DNA from 4 places in the Sphingobium sp. L-44 genome. Region 1 is predicted to be linked to each of the others. Evidence: predicted binding sites of a transcription regulator. Region 1 holds the regulator's gene; each other region holds the start of a gene.
The links. The regulator LexA, encoded in region 1, represses DNA repair genes until DNA is damaged. The targets are predictions, from matches to a motif close to GTTCCNCNCTTGTTCT.
Positions count from the first base shown of each region.

Region 1 (4,233 bases):
CCCATAATGCCGCGGCGCTCCGTGCCCTGCTCCAGGGCGAGGCCGGCGCCTATCGCGACGCCGTGCTGCTCAACGCCGCCGCCGCTTTGATGGTGGCCGACGCCGCCCATGATTTCCAGGAAGGCGTCGAACAGGCCGCCGAAGCGATCGACAACGGCCTTGCCAACGCGCTCCTCAATTGCTGGATTGCCTACCAATGACCAACAAGCTCATCGAAATCTGCGATTTCAAGCGCGAGGACGTCGCCCGCCGCAAGGCCGCGACCACGATCGCATCGCTCCACGCCCGTGCCAGCGAGCAGACCCCGCCGCGCGGTTTCCGCAGGGCGCTGGACGATGCCGCCCGCTCGGGCTTCGGCCTCATTGCCGAGGTGAAGAAGGCCAGCCCGTCCAAGGGGCTGATCCGCGCCGATTTCGATCCGCCGGCCCATGCAGTCGCCTATGCCGCCGGTGGCGCCGCCTGCCTTTCGGTGCTGACCGACGAGCCCTATTTCCAGGGCCATGACGATTATCTGATGGCCGCCCGATCAGCCTGCGCGTTGCCGGTGCTGCGCAAGGATTTCATCGTCGACCCCTGGCAGATCCTCGAAAGCCGTGCGCTCGGCGCCGACGCGATCCTGATCATCGTTGCCGCGCTGGAAGATAGCCAGATGCAGGAGATTGAGGACGCCGCGCTCGGCCTTGGCATGGATGCCCTGATCGAGGTGCATGACGAGGCCGAACTGGAACGCGCACTCAAGCTGCGCTCGCGCCTGATCGGCGTCAACAACCGCGACCTGCGCGATTTCAGCGTCGATTTCGCCCGCACCTATGAACTGGTGGGCAAGGCGCCCGACGGCTGCACCTTCGTCGCCGAAAGCGGCCTTGGCTCGCATGCCGACCTCACCGCCATGGCCGATCATGGCGTGCGCTGCTTCCTAGTCGGCGAAACCCTGATGCGCCAGGCCGATGTCGAAGCGGCGACCCGCAACCTGCTGACCGGCGCATGACCGGCCTCACCCATCTGGACGAGGATGGCGCCGCCTGCATGGTCGATGTCTCGGCCAAGGCCGTGACCGCGCGCGAGGCGGTGGCCGCCGGCCGCATCACCATGGCGGCCGACGCCGCGCAGGCGATCGCCGCCGGCCTCGTCAAGAAGGGGGATGTGCTGGCCGTCGCCCGTGTCGCCGGCATCATGGCGGCCAAGCGCACCGCCGAACTGATCCCGCTCTGCCATCCGATCCCGCTGAGCGCCGTCACCATCGACTTTGCCCTGCACGACGATGGCGTCACCGTCACCGCGACCGCGCGCACCGCCGGCCAGACCGGGGTGGAGATGGAGGCGCTGACCGCCGCGACTGCCGCCTTGCTCACCGTCTATGACATGGCCAAGGCGCTCGATAAGGGCATGATAATCGGCGATGTTCGCCTGCTCGCCAAGCGCGGCGGCAAGTCGGGCGACTGGACCGCGCCGGAGCATGCCGGCTGATGAGCCTGATGCCGGTCGCGGACGCGCAGGCGCGGCTCCTTGCCCTTGCCGATCCGTTGCCGGCCGAACTTGTGTCCGTCGCCGCTTGTGCCGGCCGCTGGCTCGCCACCGACATCAGCGCACTCCGCGACCAGCCCTGGGCCGATCTCTCAGCGATGGACGGCTATGCCGTGCGCGCATCCGAAGGCGCCGGGCCGTGGCAGCTGGTCGCCACCAGCAGCGCGGGCGACTCCGATATCCCGGCCCTGCAACCGGGCCAGGCCTGCCGCATCTTCACCGGCGCGCCCTTGCCGGCCGGCGCCGATGCGATCCTGATCCAGGAAAATGCCACGCGCAACGGCGACAAACTGACCGCGCATGACGGCACCCTGTCGCCCGGCAGGCATGTCCGGCCACTCGGCTCCGACTTCCGCGCCGGCACGCTGCTGGTCAACGCCGGCAGCCGCCTCACGCCGGGCCAGATCGCGCTTGCCGTCCTTGGCGGCCATGGCAGCCTACCCGTCGGCACCCGCCCGCGTGTCGCCCTGCTCTCGACCGGCAATGAACTGGTTGCCCCCGGCGCGCCGACGCCGCCTGGGTATCTCCCCTCGTCCAACGCGCCGATGCTCGCTGCCCTGCTCGCCGCCCTGCCCTGCGACGTGATCGACCTCGGCATCGTGCCCGACGATCTCGCCGCCATGACGCAGGCGCTGGAACAGGCGGCCCAGGCCGACATCATCGTCTCGACCGGCGGCGCCTCGGTCGGCGACCATGACTATGTCCTCCCCGCCTTTGCGGCTGCTGGCGGCACGCTCGATTTCTACAAGATCGCGATGCGGCCGGGCAAACCGCTGATGGCCGGGCGCCTCGGCAACGCCACCTTCATCGGCCTGCCGGGCAATCCGGTCTCCGCCTTCGTCACCGGCACCCTCTTCCTCTGCCCGCTGGTCCGCCATCTCGCCGGATCACGCGCGCCGCTGCCGCCGGTCGTGCAGGCCCGCCTTGCCGCCCCACTCGGCGCGACGGCGGAACGCGACGATTATCTGCGCGCCTATCGCGCCGCCGACGGTATTGTTTCCGTCACCGCGCAGGACAGCGCCGCCACCGCCGCCATGGCGCTGGCCGACTGTCTGATCCGCCGCCCGGCCGGTTCAGCCCCCGCCATTGCCGGCGACATGGTCGACATCATCCCGCTCACTGCCTGACTATCTGGCCGCCTGACCGGCAAAAGCGGCGCATGGCTTAACGCGCTTGACTTGCCCCTTTCCGTTTCCTATGCGTTCTTCATTCGTTCCATGGAGGACCGCCGATGTTGACGCCCAAGCAGCAGGAATTGCTGAGCTTCATTCAGACCCGGCTGGAAGAAGGCGGCGTGTCCCCTTCGTTCGAGGAGATGAAGGACGCGCTCGACCTGCGCTCCAAATCCGGCATCCACCGGCTGATCAATGCGCTGGAGGAACGCGGCTTCATCCGCCGCCTGCCCAACCGCGCCCGCGCGCTCGAAGTGCTCAAGCTGCCCGACGCGATGCACCGCGCGCCCGCGCCGGCCATTCCGACGCCCAAGGTATCGGCGCCCGCCGTGCTGTTGCCGACCGCCGCCAATGACGTGATCGAAATCCCGCTGCACGGCCGCATCGCCGCCGGCGTCCCGATCGAGGCGATGGAAAGCCACACCATGCTCTCCGTCCCCGCCGCCTTGCTCGGCTCGGGCGATCATTATGCGCTCGAAGTGTCGGGGGACTCGATGATGGAGGCCGGCATTCTCGACGGCGACTTCGCGCTGATCCAGCGCACCGATGTCGCGCGCGAAGGCCAGATCGTCGTCGCCCTGATCGATGACGCCGAAGCGACGCTCAAATATTTCCGCCGCGAAGGCAGCCGGGTTCGGCTCGATCCCGCCAATGCCGCCTATGAACCGCAAATCTACGATCCGCGTCAGGTCCGCATCCAGGGCAAGCTCGCCGGCCTGCTGCGCCGCTACAACTGACCGGCTGTTCGGGGCCGGCGGCGCACGATCCACGGATGCGCGTCTCCGGGCCGATGGACGGTGTGAACTTTGCCGCTTTCAAGGCCAATCGACAGGCCGCCGGTGCGCGACAGCAGCCGGCGGTCGATCTTCATCCAGCACGGCCGGCACCACCAGGGCAGGCCCCGGTCGCTGATGACGATATCGGCCGCCGCGCAATCCCGCTCCAATATCGGCCGGTCGACCAGCATCGCGTTGCGCGTCACCAGCAAATGCCAGTCGCGCCCGTCCCGTGGCAACGTCACCGCACATAGATCAGTCGAGCAGCGCGCCTGCTTCATCTTCGCGATCGCCTCCAGCGTCCCGTCATAGCCCGCGCTCTCGCTCAGCACGTCGCGCACATAGTCTCCCGCCCCCTCGCGCAGCAGCGCCATCGTCCCCGTCGGTGTCCGCACCGCGACATGCCGCCCATCGCCCGTCACCACGATATCGGGCGGCGCCAGCAGCGCGATGCCGGCCAGGCCGATTGCGATTGGCCCCAACCCCAGCCAGCGCCAGCGACTGCGCCACAGCAGGCACCAAAGGCCTCCCACCACAATGATCGCGAACAGCCCGCCCGGCACCGCCGGCGCCAGCATCACCGCCATCGGGCTCGCCGCCACGCCATGCGCCACCGCCAGCAACAGCGCGATCGCCTTGCCGGTCAGCCACCAGAACGGCGCGCCCAGCCCGACGAGGTCGAAGAGCAGCGCCAGCGCCTCCAGCGGCATGATGACGAAGGTGGTGAGCGGGATCGCGACCAGATTGGCCACCGCGCCCAG
Region 1 covers NZ_JBSXOQ010000032.1:29,266-33,498, reverse strand. The annotation lists gene trpD (anthranilate phosphoribosyltransferase) at 1-200, shown strand, start outside; gene trpC (indole-3-glycerol phosphate synthase TrpC) at 197-988, shown strand; gene moaC (cyclic pyranopterin monophosphate synthase MoaC) at 985-1,467, shown strand; gene AC13EK_RS02180 (molybdopterin molybdotransferase MoeA) at 1,467-2,651, shown strand; gene lexA (transcriptional repressor LexA) at 2,756-3,433, shown strand; gene AC13EK_RS02170 (ComEC/Rec2 family competence protein) at 3,424-4,233, opposite strand, start outside.

Region 2 (4,233 bases), on a different contig from region 1:
CGGCGCCGGCTCCTGCCTGTTCGTCGAACAGGACAAGGCGGCGATCGACGCGATCCGCGCCAATGGCGACAAGCTCGGCCTGCGCCCGGACATCCGCCAGACCAGCGTGCTGTCGCTCGGCCCGACGAAGACGCCGCTCGACCTCATCTTCATGGACCCGCCCTATGACACCGGCGCGGGCCAGGTCGCACTCGACAAGCTGGCGCGCCTGGGCTGGACCAGCCCGGCGACCTGGATCAGCATCGAAACCGACCGGCGCGAAGACGTGGCGGTCAAGGGCTTCATCGTCGACGCCGTGCGCGACGTCGGCAAGGCGCGCCTCACCCTGCTCCGCGCAGAGGACAGCGCGCCCGCCGCGTAACGATCAGGCGAGATATCAGGCGGCCTCTGCGTAGGCCGCCTGTTCCTTGCCGATCAGGATATCGGCCAGGAAGCCATAGGCCTCCGCCCAGGCGGCCAGCACCTCATCGGTCGCCACTTCTTCGCCCAGCACCTCGCGGATCGCCGGCAGCAGCGCGGCCGCCACCTTGGGATAATGGTCCGGCTGCACACCGGTATCGACATGGCGCTGCACCATCCGCGCGATCGCGCCGTCCAGCGCCTGCAACTTGTCGACATTCTCGGCAAAGCCCAGGATCGCCGCCGCCAGCCGACGCGGCTGCTCGCCGCTGGCCTGCGCCGCCTGATCGAACATGTCCTTGATCGACGCATCCTCGAACAGCCGTGCATACATGCGGGTGGTGATCTCGACGCCATGACGCCGCAACGCCGGGCCGGTCGCCTTCACGATGGCGATGGTTTCGGGGGACAGGTTTTCGCGCATGACAGGCTCCTCATCAGGGACTCGATAAGGTTCATTTAATATGCATCTTTTAAGATGTAAATTTAATATATGTTTATGACGCTCTGCCCGCAGGATAGGAGGGCGCGATGCAATTGACCCGCCACACCGACTATGCGCTGCGCGTGCTGATCCATCTCGCCGCCGTGCCGGGCGGACGAGCGACGATCCCGGAAATTGCCGATGCCTATGGCCTGTCGCGCAATCATCTGATGAAGGTGGTGCATGGCCTGGGCCAGGGTGGCTTCATCCGCACCCAGCGCGGTCGCGGCGGCGGCTTTACCCTCGCCGCCGATCCTGTCGACATCCGCATCGGCGCGGTCGTGCGCCATAGCGAGTCGGACATGGCAATGGCCGATTGCGCGTCCTGCGCGATCCGCCCTGCCTGCGGCCTTTCAGGCATATTGGCCCAAGCGGTCGGTGCTTTCCTGACGGTGCTGGACGGCTATAGCCTGGCCGACGCGGCGCGCGACAGAACAGCCCTCGCAGCGCTCATCGCCGCCCTGCCCAGCCCTGCCGCCGCCGATCCCAATCCGGATCTCAGCCCGGCCTGCGCATCCTCTTCTTCGCCTCGCCCGGATTGATGCAACCGTCCTGCACGCCCTTGCCGCAGACCGGATAGGCCTTCGCCTCGGTCGGCGGCGGCGTCATGTTGCCGCCCACCGTCACAGGATTGGCCGCCGTGCCCACCGGCGCGGCCGGATCGCGCGGCACGTCTGCCGGCGCCGGCACCATGCCCGTCTCGGCCGGCACCGCGCCAGTCGGCTGCGCGGCATTGGGATCCTGCTTCTGGGCCGGCGGTGACATCGCCTGCGCCCCGGCCTGACCGGGCATCGCCGCCATCGACAAAGCGGCAAAGCCGGCGATCATGATGATCTTCATCGGGTTCGTCCTTCTACTCCTTGCCCCGAGCAAGGGAGAAACCGGCCGCCCCACCTCCCTGTTCCGCGTCAGCGACGAACCGTGTCGCCGCTGACGCCGACCGCGCTCAGTCCGACGGGTATCGATCGAACCGGGGCAGGTCATGCGCCGCCGCCATCCACGGCGCCGCCTCGGCATATTGGACATGCACCGCCGGCGGAAAGGCGCTCTGGTCGTCCAGCGTCGCGCTCTGGATGTCGATCATGCCGGGAAACACCGTCGGGTTGGTGTAGCACAGCCCGGTGCCGCAGGTGCCGCAGAAATGGCGGGTCGCATTGTCCGACGACTGATAGGTGACCGGATCGCCCTCTATCGTCACCTTGTCATGCGGGAACAGCGCCCAGCCGACCATCGGCGCGCCCGCGCTCATCCGGCAATCGCTGCAATGGCACAGCGCGCTGTAAACCGGCTCGCCCTCCGCCGCATAATGGATCGCCCCGCACTGGCACCGCCCCGTCACCATAATCTTGCTCCATTCGCATCTTGCGTGATTCCCTTTTTGTTCTCATAGATTGCGCCCCGCTGCAAGGCCATCCGCCCTTGCCCCCGCAACCGCCCATCCCTAGTTGATCGCCCATGACCGTGCCTGCCCCCTCTCCCAATGACCCGCCCTATCTCAAGGGCCTCAACGAACCGCAGCGTCAGGCTGTACTGACCACGGAGGGACCGGTGCTGGTGCTGGCCGGCGCGGGCACGGGCAAGACGGCGGCACTCACCGCCCGCCTCGCCCATCTGGTCGCGACCCAGCGCGCCTGGCCCTCGGAAATCCTGGCCGTCACCTTCACCAACAAGGCGGCACGGGAAATGCGCGAGCGTGTCGGCCGGATGATCGGCCCGGCGGTCGAGGGCATGCCCTGGCTTGGCACCTTCCACGCGATCGCCGCCAAGATGCTGCGCCGCCATGCCGAACTGGTGGGCCTTCAGTCCAATTTCACCATCCTCGACACCGATGACCAGTTGCGCCTGATGAAGCAGCTGATCCAGGCGGAGGGAATTGACGAGAAGCGCTGGCCCGCGCGTCAGCTCGCCGGCCTGATCGACCAGTGGAAGAACAAGGGCCTCACCCCGGAGGAAGTCGGTGCCGGCGAGGCGGAGGGCTATGCCCATGGCAAGGGTCAGAAGCTCTATGCCGCCTATCAGGCCCGCTTGCGTGAAGTGAATGCCTGCGATTTCGGTGACTTGCTTCTACATTCTCTCACGATATTGAAGCGCCACCGCGACGTGCTGGAGCAATATCAGCAGCGCTTCAAATATATCATGGTGGACGAATATCAGGACACCAACTCCAGCCAATATCTCTGGCTGCGCCTGCTCGCCCAGACCCGCAAGAATATCTGCTGCGTCGGCGACGACGATCAGTCCATCTATTCATGGCGTGGCGCAGAAGTCGCCAATATCCTGCGGTTCGAAAAGGATTTTCCGGGCGCCGCGATCGTCCGGCTGGAACAGAATTACCGCTCCACCCCGCATATCCTGGGCGCCGCCTCCGGGGTGATCGCGGAAAATGGCAATCGCCTGGGCAAGACCCTATGGACCGACATCGACGTCGGCGAAAAGGTGCGCGTGCTCGGCGTGTGGGACGGGCCGGAGGAAGCCCGCCGCGTCGGCGACGAGATCGAGGCGATCGCCCGCGCCGGTGGATCGCTGGACGAGGTCGCGATCCTCGTCCGTGCCCAGCACCAGACCCGCGAGTTTGAAGACCGCTTCATCCAGATCGGCCTGCCCTATCGCATCGTCGGCGGCTTCCGCTTCTATGAGCGCGCCGAAATCCGCGACGCGCTCGCCTATCTGCGCCTCGTCAACCAACCGGCCGACGATCTGGCCTTCGAACGCATCGTCAACGTGCCGAAGCGCGGCCTGGGCGACAAGGCGGTCGAGAAACTGCACCGGCTGGCGCGCGCGGAGGGCGTTCCCCTAGCCCTCGCCGCTGCCCGCATCCTCGACACCGACGAACTGACGCCCCAGGCGCGTCGTTCGCTCGGCGCCTTCATCGGCGATCTCGCCCGCTGGCGCGATCGCGCCGCACAACTGCCCCATGCCGAACTGGCACGCCAGATCCTGGACGAAAGCGGCTATACCGCCACGCTCCAGGCCGAACGCTCGACCGAGAGCGCCGGGCGCCTCGAAAACCTGAGCGAACTCACCCGCGCGATGGAGGAATATGAGACGCTGGGCGCCTTCCTCGAACATGTCAGCCTGGTCATGGACAATGAGGCGCAGCAGGATGAGCAGAAGCTCACCATCATGACCATCCACGCCGCCAAGGGGCTGGAATTCGACAATGTCTTCCTCGCCGGCTGGGAGGAAGGCATCTTCCCCTCGCAGCGCGCGCTGGACGAAGGCGGGCTCAACAGTCTGGAGGAGGAACGGCGCCTCGCCTATGTGGCGATCACCCGCGCGCGCAAGCGCTGCACCATCCTTCACGCGGCCAACCGCCGCATCTATGGCCAGTGGACCAGTTCCATCCCCTC
Region 2 covers NZ_JBSXOQ010000118.1:57,446-61,678, reverse strand. The annotation lists gene rsmD (16S rRNA (guanine(966)-N(2))-methyltransferase RsmD) at 1-361, shown strand, start outside; gene AC13EK_RS21950 (globin domain-containing protein) at 377-823, opposite strand; gene AC13EK_RS21945 (Rrf2 family transcriptional regulator) at 931-1,425, shown strand; gene AC13EK_RS21940 (hypothetical protein) at 1,382-1,723, opposite strand; gene AC13EK_RS21935 (GFA family protein) at 1,830-2,225, opposite strand; gene AC13EK_RS21930 (ATP-dependent helicase) at 2,339-4,233, shown strand, end outside.
Region 2: the regulator LexA is predicted to act here: its motif matches at 2,253-2,268, upstream of AC13EK_RS21930 (ATP-dependent helicase).

Region 3 (4,233 bases), on a different contig from region 1:
TAAGGCTTGCCCGCTATCGCCGCGCCATGCAGGGGCGGCTGATCGGATTCGATGGATTGCGCGGGATCGCCGCGCTCAGCGTCCTGCTGTTCCATGCGCTGACCTGGACTACGGGCGACGCGCGGGGCAACGGCTATCTGGCGGTCGACTTCTTCTTCATGCTGAGCGGCTATGTGATGGCGCGCACCTATGAGGCGCGGTTGGGGCAGGGGCTTTCCACCGGCGCGTTTGTCCGCGCGCGATATCGGCGTTTCGTGCCGGTCATGGCCATTGCCGGGCTGATCGCGCTGCCCGGCTTCCTCCTCACCAATGAGATGTGGCTCTGGCCGGTGGCCCTTGCCAATCTGCTGCTGATTCCCAGCCTATTCACCGGGCGTCTCTATCCGTTGAACGGGCCGGCCTGGTCGATCCTCCTGGAACTGATCGCCAATATGGCCCACGGCCTTGTCCTGCGGCGCTTGTCGACCAGGATATTGGTGCATGTCGTGCTGCTGAGCGCGACCCTGTTCGCGGTTGTCGCCAGTCGTGTGGGGATGGACGTGGGGGCGCAGCCTGCTAGCTTCCTCTTCGGCCTGCCGCGGGTGATGTGCGCCTATGGCATGGGAGTCATATTGTGGCGCTGGTGGCGTGACAGGCCGACCATAGCGGTTCCGCCGATGGCGGCCCTGGTCGCGATGCCGCTCTATTTCGGCATCGGCACGATGATCGACGCGGATGGCTGGGCCAGCGGCATAGTCTTCATCCTGCTGATCTGTCCCCTGATGCTGGCGGGCGGGCTGCGCTGGCAGCGACAATCGCGGTGGATGACGGCGGCGGGCGCACTTTCCTTTCCGCTTTATGCCGTTCATGCCCCGGTCTGCATGACGGGGCTGATGCTGGGCGTGCCCGTGGCTGGCGGGGTTGCCGCCAGCCTGGCGGTTGCGGGGCTGATTGCCTGGGTGCAGGCCCGGCCGCGCCGTCCGGGATCCGCGACGCTTCCGTCCGCGCCTTTGGCTGCAAGCTAGCCGAGACGATCCTATTCCGCTGCCGGCAGCGCCCGGGCTTCGTCGGCCTGGGCGTCGCGGGCGAGGACGTCGAGCGGCTCCATCGCCTCGATCTCCTTGCCGCCGGTCTCGATGTCGAGATCGCGGAATTTGCGTCCGGTGGAGAGAACACGCGTCTCGAAGCTGCCGATGAAGCTGTTATAGTTGGAGACCGCGCTGTTGAGGCCCGAGCCCAGCTTGCGCAAATGGGTCGCGGCGACGGCCAGGCGCTCATAGAGTTCCTTGCCAAGCTGGCCGACCTGCTGCGCCTGTTCCTGCATCTTGGCCTGGCGCCAATGGCCCGCCAGCGTGCGGGCGAGCGGCAGGAAGGTGGCCGGGCCGCAGATGATGACGCGGTTCTTGGCGGCGCGTTCCCACAGCTCCATGTCCGCCTCCAGCGCGGCGGTGACGAAATTGTCGCCCGGCACATACATGATGACGAAGTCGGGGGCCTTGTCGAACTGTTCCCAATAGGCCTTGCGCCCCAGCGCGTCGGCATGGGTGCGCATGGCGCGGGCATGGTCGAGCATATGGGCGTCGCGCAGCGCCGGATCGACCTGGTCGACCGCGTTCAGATAGGCGATCAGCGAGCATTTGACGTCGACCACCATCTGCTGGTCGCCGGGCAGGTTGATGACGAAGTCCGGGCGCAGGCGGCCGTCCTCGACCGCGACCGACACTTCCTCCTTGAAGTCCACGAAGGGGGAAAGGCCGGCGGTTTCGATGAGATTCTTGAACTGCTGCTCGCCCCAGCGGCCGCGCGTCTTGGGCGCGGCGCGCAGGGCGTTGACCAGCTTGGCCGTTTCCTCGCGCACCTGCCCCTGGCCCAGATGAACCTGCTGCACCGCCTCGCGCAGTTCGGCATAGCTGCCGACCCGATCCTTCTCGACGCGGGCGAGGCCCTCCTCATAGCGTTTGAGCGTGGTTTCGACCGGGTTGAGCAGCGTCTTCAACTGCGCCTCGCTCTTCTCGCTCGCCTGGGCGAAACGCTGGTCGGCGCGGGTCAGGAACTGGGTCTGGGCGGATTCGAGCAATTTGCCGCCGATTTCGCTGAACTGGGCGGAGAGCTGTTCCTTGGCATCCTTGAGCGCCGCAATCTGCTGCTCGAACGCCTGGGTGCGGGCATGGATGTCGGACTGGAGCGCTGCGAGATCACGCAGCGCGGCCTCGCGCTCGGTCTGGATCGCCTCGATCCGCTGTTCGGAGGCGGCCTGCGCGGATTCGAGCCGGGCGAGCTGGGCCATGCCCTGTGCCACCCGTTCCTTCTCCACTGCCAGTTCGGCGATCGCGCCGTTGCGCTGGGCGGCGGCGATGTCGAGCTTGCCGGCCAGATCGGCCTTTTCGGCGGTCAGCGGCGCCAGCGCCTTGCCCTTGAGCAGCCAGCCGACGGCGATGCCGATCAGCAGCGCGACGGGAATGAGAAGGGCGGCGAGGCTGTCCATAACTATCCTTTTTGGGAACGAAACGGGAACTTAGCGGGCGAAGGAGGCGGCCGCAAGCCGGAAGCGCCATCCTCCGTTCGTTTCGAGCCTGTCGAGAAACGGAGGCGGAACTGGGGGGGGCTTGCCGTGCCCGGCTTCTCGACTTCGCTCGAAGCGAACGGAAGGGGATGGGCTACGCCGCCTGCGCGCTGGGCGCGGCGAAGCGGGCGCGATAGTCGCCTGGCGACAGGCCGACCAGGCGGTGGAACAGCTTGCGGAAGGCGGCGGCATCCTCATAGCCGACGCTCCAGGCGATCTGGTCGATCGTGCGCCGGGTAAATTCCAGATGCTCGCGCGCCCGCGCCACGCGCAGATGCTGGACATATTCGATCGGGGTCATGGCGGTCGCCGCCTTGAACCGGCGCTGGAAGGTGCGTTCCTCCAGCGCGGCCTGCGCCGCCATCTCGGTGACGCTGACCGCCTTCGCCTCCCGCGCGGCGAGCCAGTGCTGCACCTTCAGGATCGGCTCGTCGCCATGGGTCAGGCGCGGCAGGAAGCGGGCGAAATGCTTCTGTTCCCGCCCGGCCGTGTCGATCAGCAGGAATTTGGCGGTGTCGAGCATCACCGTCGGGCCGAGCAGCCGGTCGACCAGCCGCATGCCAAGGTCGGTCCAGGCCATCAGCCCGCCGGCGGTGATGATATCGCCATCGTCGATGACGATGCGGTCGCAATCGAGCTTCACGGCCGGGAAGCGGGTGCGGAAGGCGTCGGCGAACCACCAGTGGGTGGTGGCGGGGCGACCATCGAGCAGGCCGGTCGCCGCCAGCAGGAAGGCGCCGCCGCAATTGGAGGCAAGGGTAGCGCCGGCGGCATGGCGATCGAGCAGCCAGCGGGCATAGGGCGCGGCTTCCTCCGCCTCGGGCACGCCGGTCAGGCGACCGGGGACCAGCCAGATGTCGGGCGTGCCGCCCAATCCTTCATGCGTGTCATGGCTGCGGGCAAAGCAGCCGTCATCGCCCATCTGCCAATGGCTGACGCGCACCACCGGGCCGCCATGCTGAACCGAGAACTGCCCGGCAATGTCGATCAGGTCGGTCATGCCATGGACCATCGCCTGCTGACAGCCCGGATAGAGCAAGATGCCCACTTCGGCGCGCGGAAGGCTGCTGTCGGCCATATGCTGGTCCTTTGTCGGAATCGGCCCACTTAATGTCGGAACCGCCAATCCCGATCCTCGGCCATTGCCCGTAATTCTGCAAGCACAGGGCGTGAAGGCGCCCTTCTGGAACAGAAGAAGGGAATTTCACATGAGCAACTATGTCACCACCAGGGACGGCACCCGCATCTTCTACAAGGATTGGGGACCGCGGGACGGCCAGCCGATCGTCTTTTCCCATGGCTGGCCGCTCAGCGCCGACGCCTGGGACGCGCAGATGGTCTATTTCGCCAATCAGGGTTTCCGCACCATCGCCCATGACCGCCGCAGCCATGGCCGGTCGGACCAGGTGTGGGACAATAATAATATGGACCAATATGCCGACGATCTGGCCGATCTGGTCGCGGCGCTGGACCTGTCCGACGTCATCCTGGTCGGCCATTCGACCGGCGGCGGCGAAGTCACCCGCTATATCGGCCGCCATGGCACCAGCCGGGTCGCCAAGCTGGCGCTGATCGGTGCGGTGCCGCCGCTGATGCTGAAGACCGAAGCCAATCCGGGTGGTCTGCCGATCGACGTGTTCGACGGCATCCGCAAGGGCACGTTCGACAATCGCAGCCAGTTCTTCAGGGAT
Region 3 covers NZ_JBSXOQ010000083.1:85,831-90,063, forward strand. The annotation lists gene AC13EK_RS10680 (acyltransferase family protein) at 1-1,004, shown strand, start outside; gene AC13EK_RS10685 (DNA recombination protein RmuC) at 1,016-2,464, opposite strand; gene AC13EK_RS10690 (GlxA family transcriptional regulator) at 2,637-3,620, opposite strand; gene AC13EK_RS10695 (alpha/beta fold hydrolase) at 3,751-4,233, shown strand, end outside.
Region 3: the regulator LexA is predicted to act here: its motif matches at 2,479-2,494, upstream of AC13EK_RS10685 (DNA recombination protein RmuC).

Region 4 (4,233 bases), on a different contig from region 1:
TCGGTCGACAAGATGATGTTCCCAATCGCCGGCATCGGCCTCCGCCACGGTCCAGCCGCGTACGGATTCCTTGGCCCGATGCACCGCCTCGCGATCGCCGCAGACCAGATAATGCCAGTCCGGCAGCGGCAGCCCTGCCTCGCGCAGCCGATAGGCACAGGTGCGCGGCAGCCAGCTGATCTGTTTCACCTTGGCCGGGGTCAGTCGCACGCAATCGGGCACGAACCGCCGCCGGTCGGGATAGTTGGTGCATTGGCCGCTATGCCGGTCGAGCAGGCGGCAGGCGACATTGGTCGGATAGATGCGGCCCGTGTCCTCATCTTCCGCCTTGTGCAGGCAGCATTTGCCGCAACCGTCGCACAGCGCTTCCCATTCGGCGCGGTTCAGCTTGTCGAGGGGCTTGTCCCAGAAGTCCAAATGTCACTTGACCCATTTTTCGAGAAAGGCGCGCACGATATCGGGTGCGCCCTCGTCCACGTCCGGCGTGCCCGGATCATCCACCGGCACCAGCGCGATCGGCTTGCCGTCCGGCCCGAACAGATAGGGCGTGCGGCTGTGGCTGACCAGATAGTCGCTCGCCCCTTCCGGCTTTTCCGCATTGTAGAGGACGACGAAGTCCTTGGCCACCTTCGCGATCTGTTCCGGCGTGCCGGTCAGGCCGACGAGGCGCGGGTGGAAGGCCGCGACATAGGGCTTCAGCACCGCCGGCGTGTCCCGCTTGGGGTCGACGCTGATGAAGATCGGCTGCACCTTGGCGGCTCGGGCCGGCGCTGCCTTCTCGAAGGCGCTGAACGCCTGCATGATCCGCTGCAGATCGACCGGGCATACATCCGGGCAATAGGTGTAGCCGAAATAGACGATCCGATACTGGCCCTTATAATCGTCCCAATGCACGGTCCTGCCGTCCTGATCGGTCAGGGTGAAGGGCGCGCCGATGCGCGCACCGACCAGATTGCCCTGCTCGCTCTCGCCGCTTGATGCGTTGCCGCCAGCCCCCATATTGCATGCTGTCAGCAAGGCCAGAAGCGGCAGGGCGAGCGAGATCAGCGCTTTGTTCATGGTGTCGCCTGCCATGCCTTGCTATGGGCCGATTTGCAAATCGAACGGGGCGCGCGACGATGAAGATTGGGATGAAGAGCGGACTTTCCACCTGGCTGTTTCTGGCGCGGCCTGCCGCCATCACCCTGGCACTGATGGCCCCGGTTGCGGCCCAGGCCCAGTTTTCCAACAATTACAACTTCCTCAAGGCGGTGAAGGACGCTGACGGCGACAAGGCAACCGAACTGCTGCAGAAGCCGGGTTCAACCGTCATCAACAGCCGTGACGTCACCACCGGCGAAACCGCGCTGCACATCGTCATCGGCCGCCGCGACACGACATGGCTCAACTTCATGCTGTCGAAGGGCGCCAATCCGAACCTGGCCGACAATAATGGCACCACGCCGCTGCTGCTCGCCGTGCAGAACCGTTTCGAGGAAGGCGTGCGCCTGTTGCTCGCCCGCGGCGCCCAGGTCGACAAGGCCAATGGCAGCGGCGAGACCGCATTGATCCGCGCGGTGCAGCTGCGCGACATCGGCCTGGTCCGCCTGCTGGTGGCGCAGGGCGCCAATGCGGACAAGCGCGACACGATCGCTGGCATGTCCGCCCGCGACTATGCCGAACGGGACAGCCGCACGCCGGGTCTGGTCGAAGCCCTCGATTCCGCCAAGGCCAACGCCGCCGCGCCCAAGGGCCCGGTCCAGGGCCCGGTCTTTTGATATGAAAAAGGGCGGCCAGGCCGCCCTTTTCTTTAACCCTTACCAGCCCAGTTCCGCCGCATAATCCGGGTCGGCCAGCGCCGACAGACGGCGGGCGGCGCGGCGGGCGAAGCGCAGCGTCTCTGCCTTGCGCCGGGCGGCGGCCAGCGGCTCGAACGGCGCGGCCCGCACCAGTTCGGCATCATATTGGTCGGCGACGATCAGGCCGGTGCGAGCCGGCCACAGCGCCTCGCTGTCGAACAGGCTGGTGTCGAAGCCCGATGGCACCGCCCAGAAATAGCGGTCGCAATAGTCGAAATAATCCGGCCATTTCATGTCGCCCAGCAGGTCCGCCCGGCTGCACTTGATCTCGACGATGGTCAGGCGCCCGGCACTGTCGATCGCCATGATGTCGGCCCGCCGGCCATTGGGCAACGGCACTTCCAATATGCCGTTCATGTCATGGCGATGGAACAGGCGCAGCGTGCCGCGCGCAACCGCCAGCGCGGTCCCGTCGGTCAGCGGTGAACAGCGATCGGCATCTTGGGCGGCGTCTTGGATGGTCATGGCACCAGACTAGAACAGGAAGGGAACAAAAGAAAAGACCGATTCGGACATGGGGTCCGAACCGGCCTTCAAAAGGGCGTCTCTGTCGCGCGGTGAGCGCGGATCAGCGATAGAAGACGTGATTGTCGATCGACGCCAGCTTGGTCTTGCCCCAGCCCGGCGACACGCGGCGGGCATGGAAGAACAGCGCGCCTTCGGCCTGGCTGTCCCAGCTGTCGTCGAGGGCAATCTGCGCGATCGCAACCGCCTCGCGCCAGGAATCGCTGGCGATGTTGATCGGCGGCATGCCGTGACCACGCACGAAGCTGAACTGGCTCGGCTGATAGACGACGCCGCACAGGCTGCTGGCGAAGCGGCCCGACTTGGCGCGGTTGATGATGACGCGGGCGACGGCCAGCTGGCCCTCCAGCGTTTCACCCTTGGATTCGAAATAGACCGCACCGGCCAGGCACTTCATGTCGCCTTCGACATCCTCGGGAGCGCCTTGCGCATCAACCAGGGCTGCCAGGGTCTCGGCCTTGGGCTCGATATCGGTCGAAAAATTGCTGCCAGCCTTGGAGCCGGAATCCAGCGACTGCGCGACTTCCTGCGGCGCAGCGAAAACGACGGCGGGCTTGGTGCCGGCCGTGGGTGCGCTAGTCAGCGCGGCGGTTTCCGGAAGAGAAACCGTGGACAGGGAGGCCTCGCTGGCGCTCGACATGTCCGACGCCGTAACAGCCGCAGCGGCCGACAGCGTAAATGCCGCGATGATCGCGGCCTTCAGACGAAAACTCATTATTGCTCAAAATCGTGCGGTTATTGGCCAGAAACGTCGATTGTAACCGATATTCTGTGACGTTCGGCCGCCCCCCGTCTGCGTGTTTACCGGCCCGCCCCCCATGGACGAATGCAGGCAACCTGCGCGTTCAGCGTCGGCCGCCATTCCCCGCGCGCGTGCAAGGAGTCAACGATCAGCAGATCGTTTCAGCGGCGAACCGTTCCGCATCCGCGATATCAAGCTCCACCAGCCACAGGTCGGGGTCCGATCTGCGCCGGCGTTCGGCATAGGCGGCGAACGCCTCCGGCCCCTCTTCCGCAGGGGGTCCACAGCGCATCAATGCATGGCCGCCGCGAAAGTTCGATACCCGTTCGAAAATTGCGGATTCCCGCCCCTTGTCCATCACCTGGACCAGGATGACGCCGCTCATCTCGTCGCCCTTGGCCAATATCATGGCAAAGCCACCGGCGGCATTCACCCGCTTCACCAGCGCGCCGACCAGCATCGCGCTGGTCAGCCGCGCGGCCGGATTATCCTCAGCCATGATATCCCGGCAGCGATGACAGCGGAATCTGCGACCGCATGAAGGTGCCGGTGCCCCGGCCCACTTCTTCCCCGTCCGAATCGAGGATGCTCGCCTCGGCGACATAGACGCGGCGCTTGCCGCTGATCCAGCGCCCCTCGGCGCGCAGCTTTCCGGGGCCGATCGGCCGGGTGAACAGCAGGTTGAAGGCGGTGGTCAGCAGGAAGCGGTCGCTGACCAGACTGTTGGCGGCATAGAAGGCCGCATCGTCCAGCATCTTGAAATAGACGGTGCCATGCACCGCGCCGGCGGCATGGAAATGCCGCTCGTCGACCTCGAAATCGATCACCGATCGGCCGGGCTCCGGCACGCGCAGGGTCGACAGGAACAGGTCGTTGATCGGCGCGCTGTTGTAGAGATGCTCCAGCGCGCGAAAATGCGCCGCCTCGCCACTGGCGAGCGCAGCGGCTTCAGGCGGCGTCACGCGCCTCACCACCGGCCAGCAGCGCATGCAGCGCCTCGGCCGACTTGGCACCGCGCAGGCGCGTCACCTGCGCCTCGTCGCGCAGATAGCGCGATACACGCGCCAGCGTCTTCAAATGCTCGGCACCGCTGTCCTGCGGCGACAGCAGCGCGAACACGACATCGAC
Region 4 covers NZ_JBSXOQ010000053.1:44,142-48,374, reverse strand. The annotation lists gene AC13EK_RS04800 (YcgN family cysteine cluster protein) at 1-417, opposite strand, end outside; gene AC13EK_RS04805 (M48 family metallopeptidase) at 1-35, opposite strand, end outside; gene AC13EK_RS04795 (SCO family protein) at 421-1,074, opposite strand; gene AC13EK_RS04790 (ankyrin repeat domain-containing protein) at 1,119-1,757, shown strand; gene AC13EK_RS04785 (MmcB family DNA repair protein) at 1,797-2,303, opposite strand; gene AC13EK_RS04780 (cell wall hydrolase) at 2,407-3,078, opposite strand; gene AC13EK_RS04775 (DUF1491 family protein) at 3,254-3,604, opposite strand; gene AC13EK_RS04770 (PaaI family thioesterase) at 3,597-4,094, opposite strand; gene AC13EK_RS04765 (PTS sugar transporter subunit IIA) at 4,054-4,233, opposite strand, start outside.
Region 4: the regulator LexA is predicted to act here: its motif matches at 2,315-2,330, upstream of AC13EK_RS04785 (MmcB family DNA repair protein).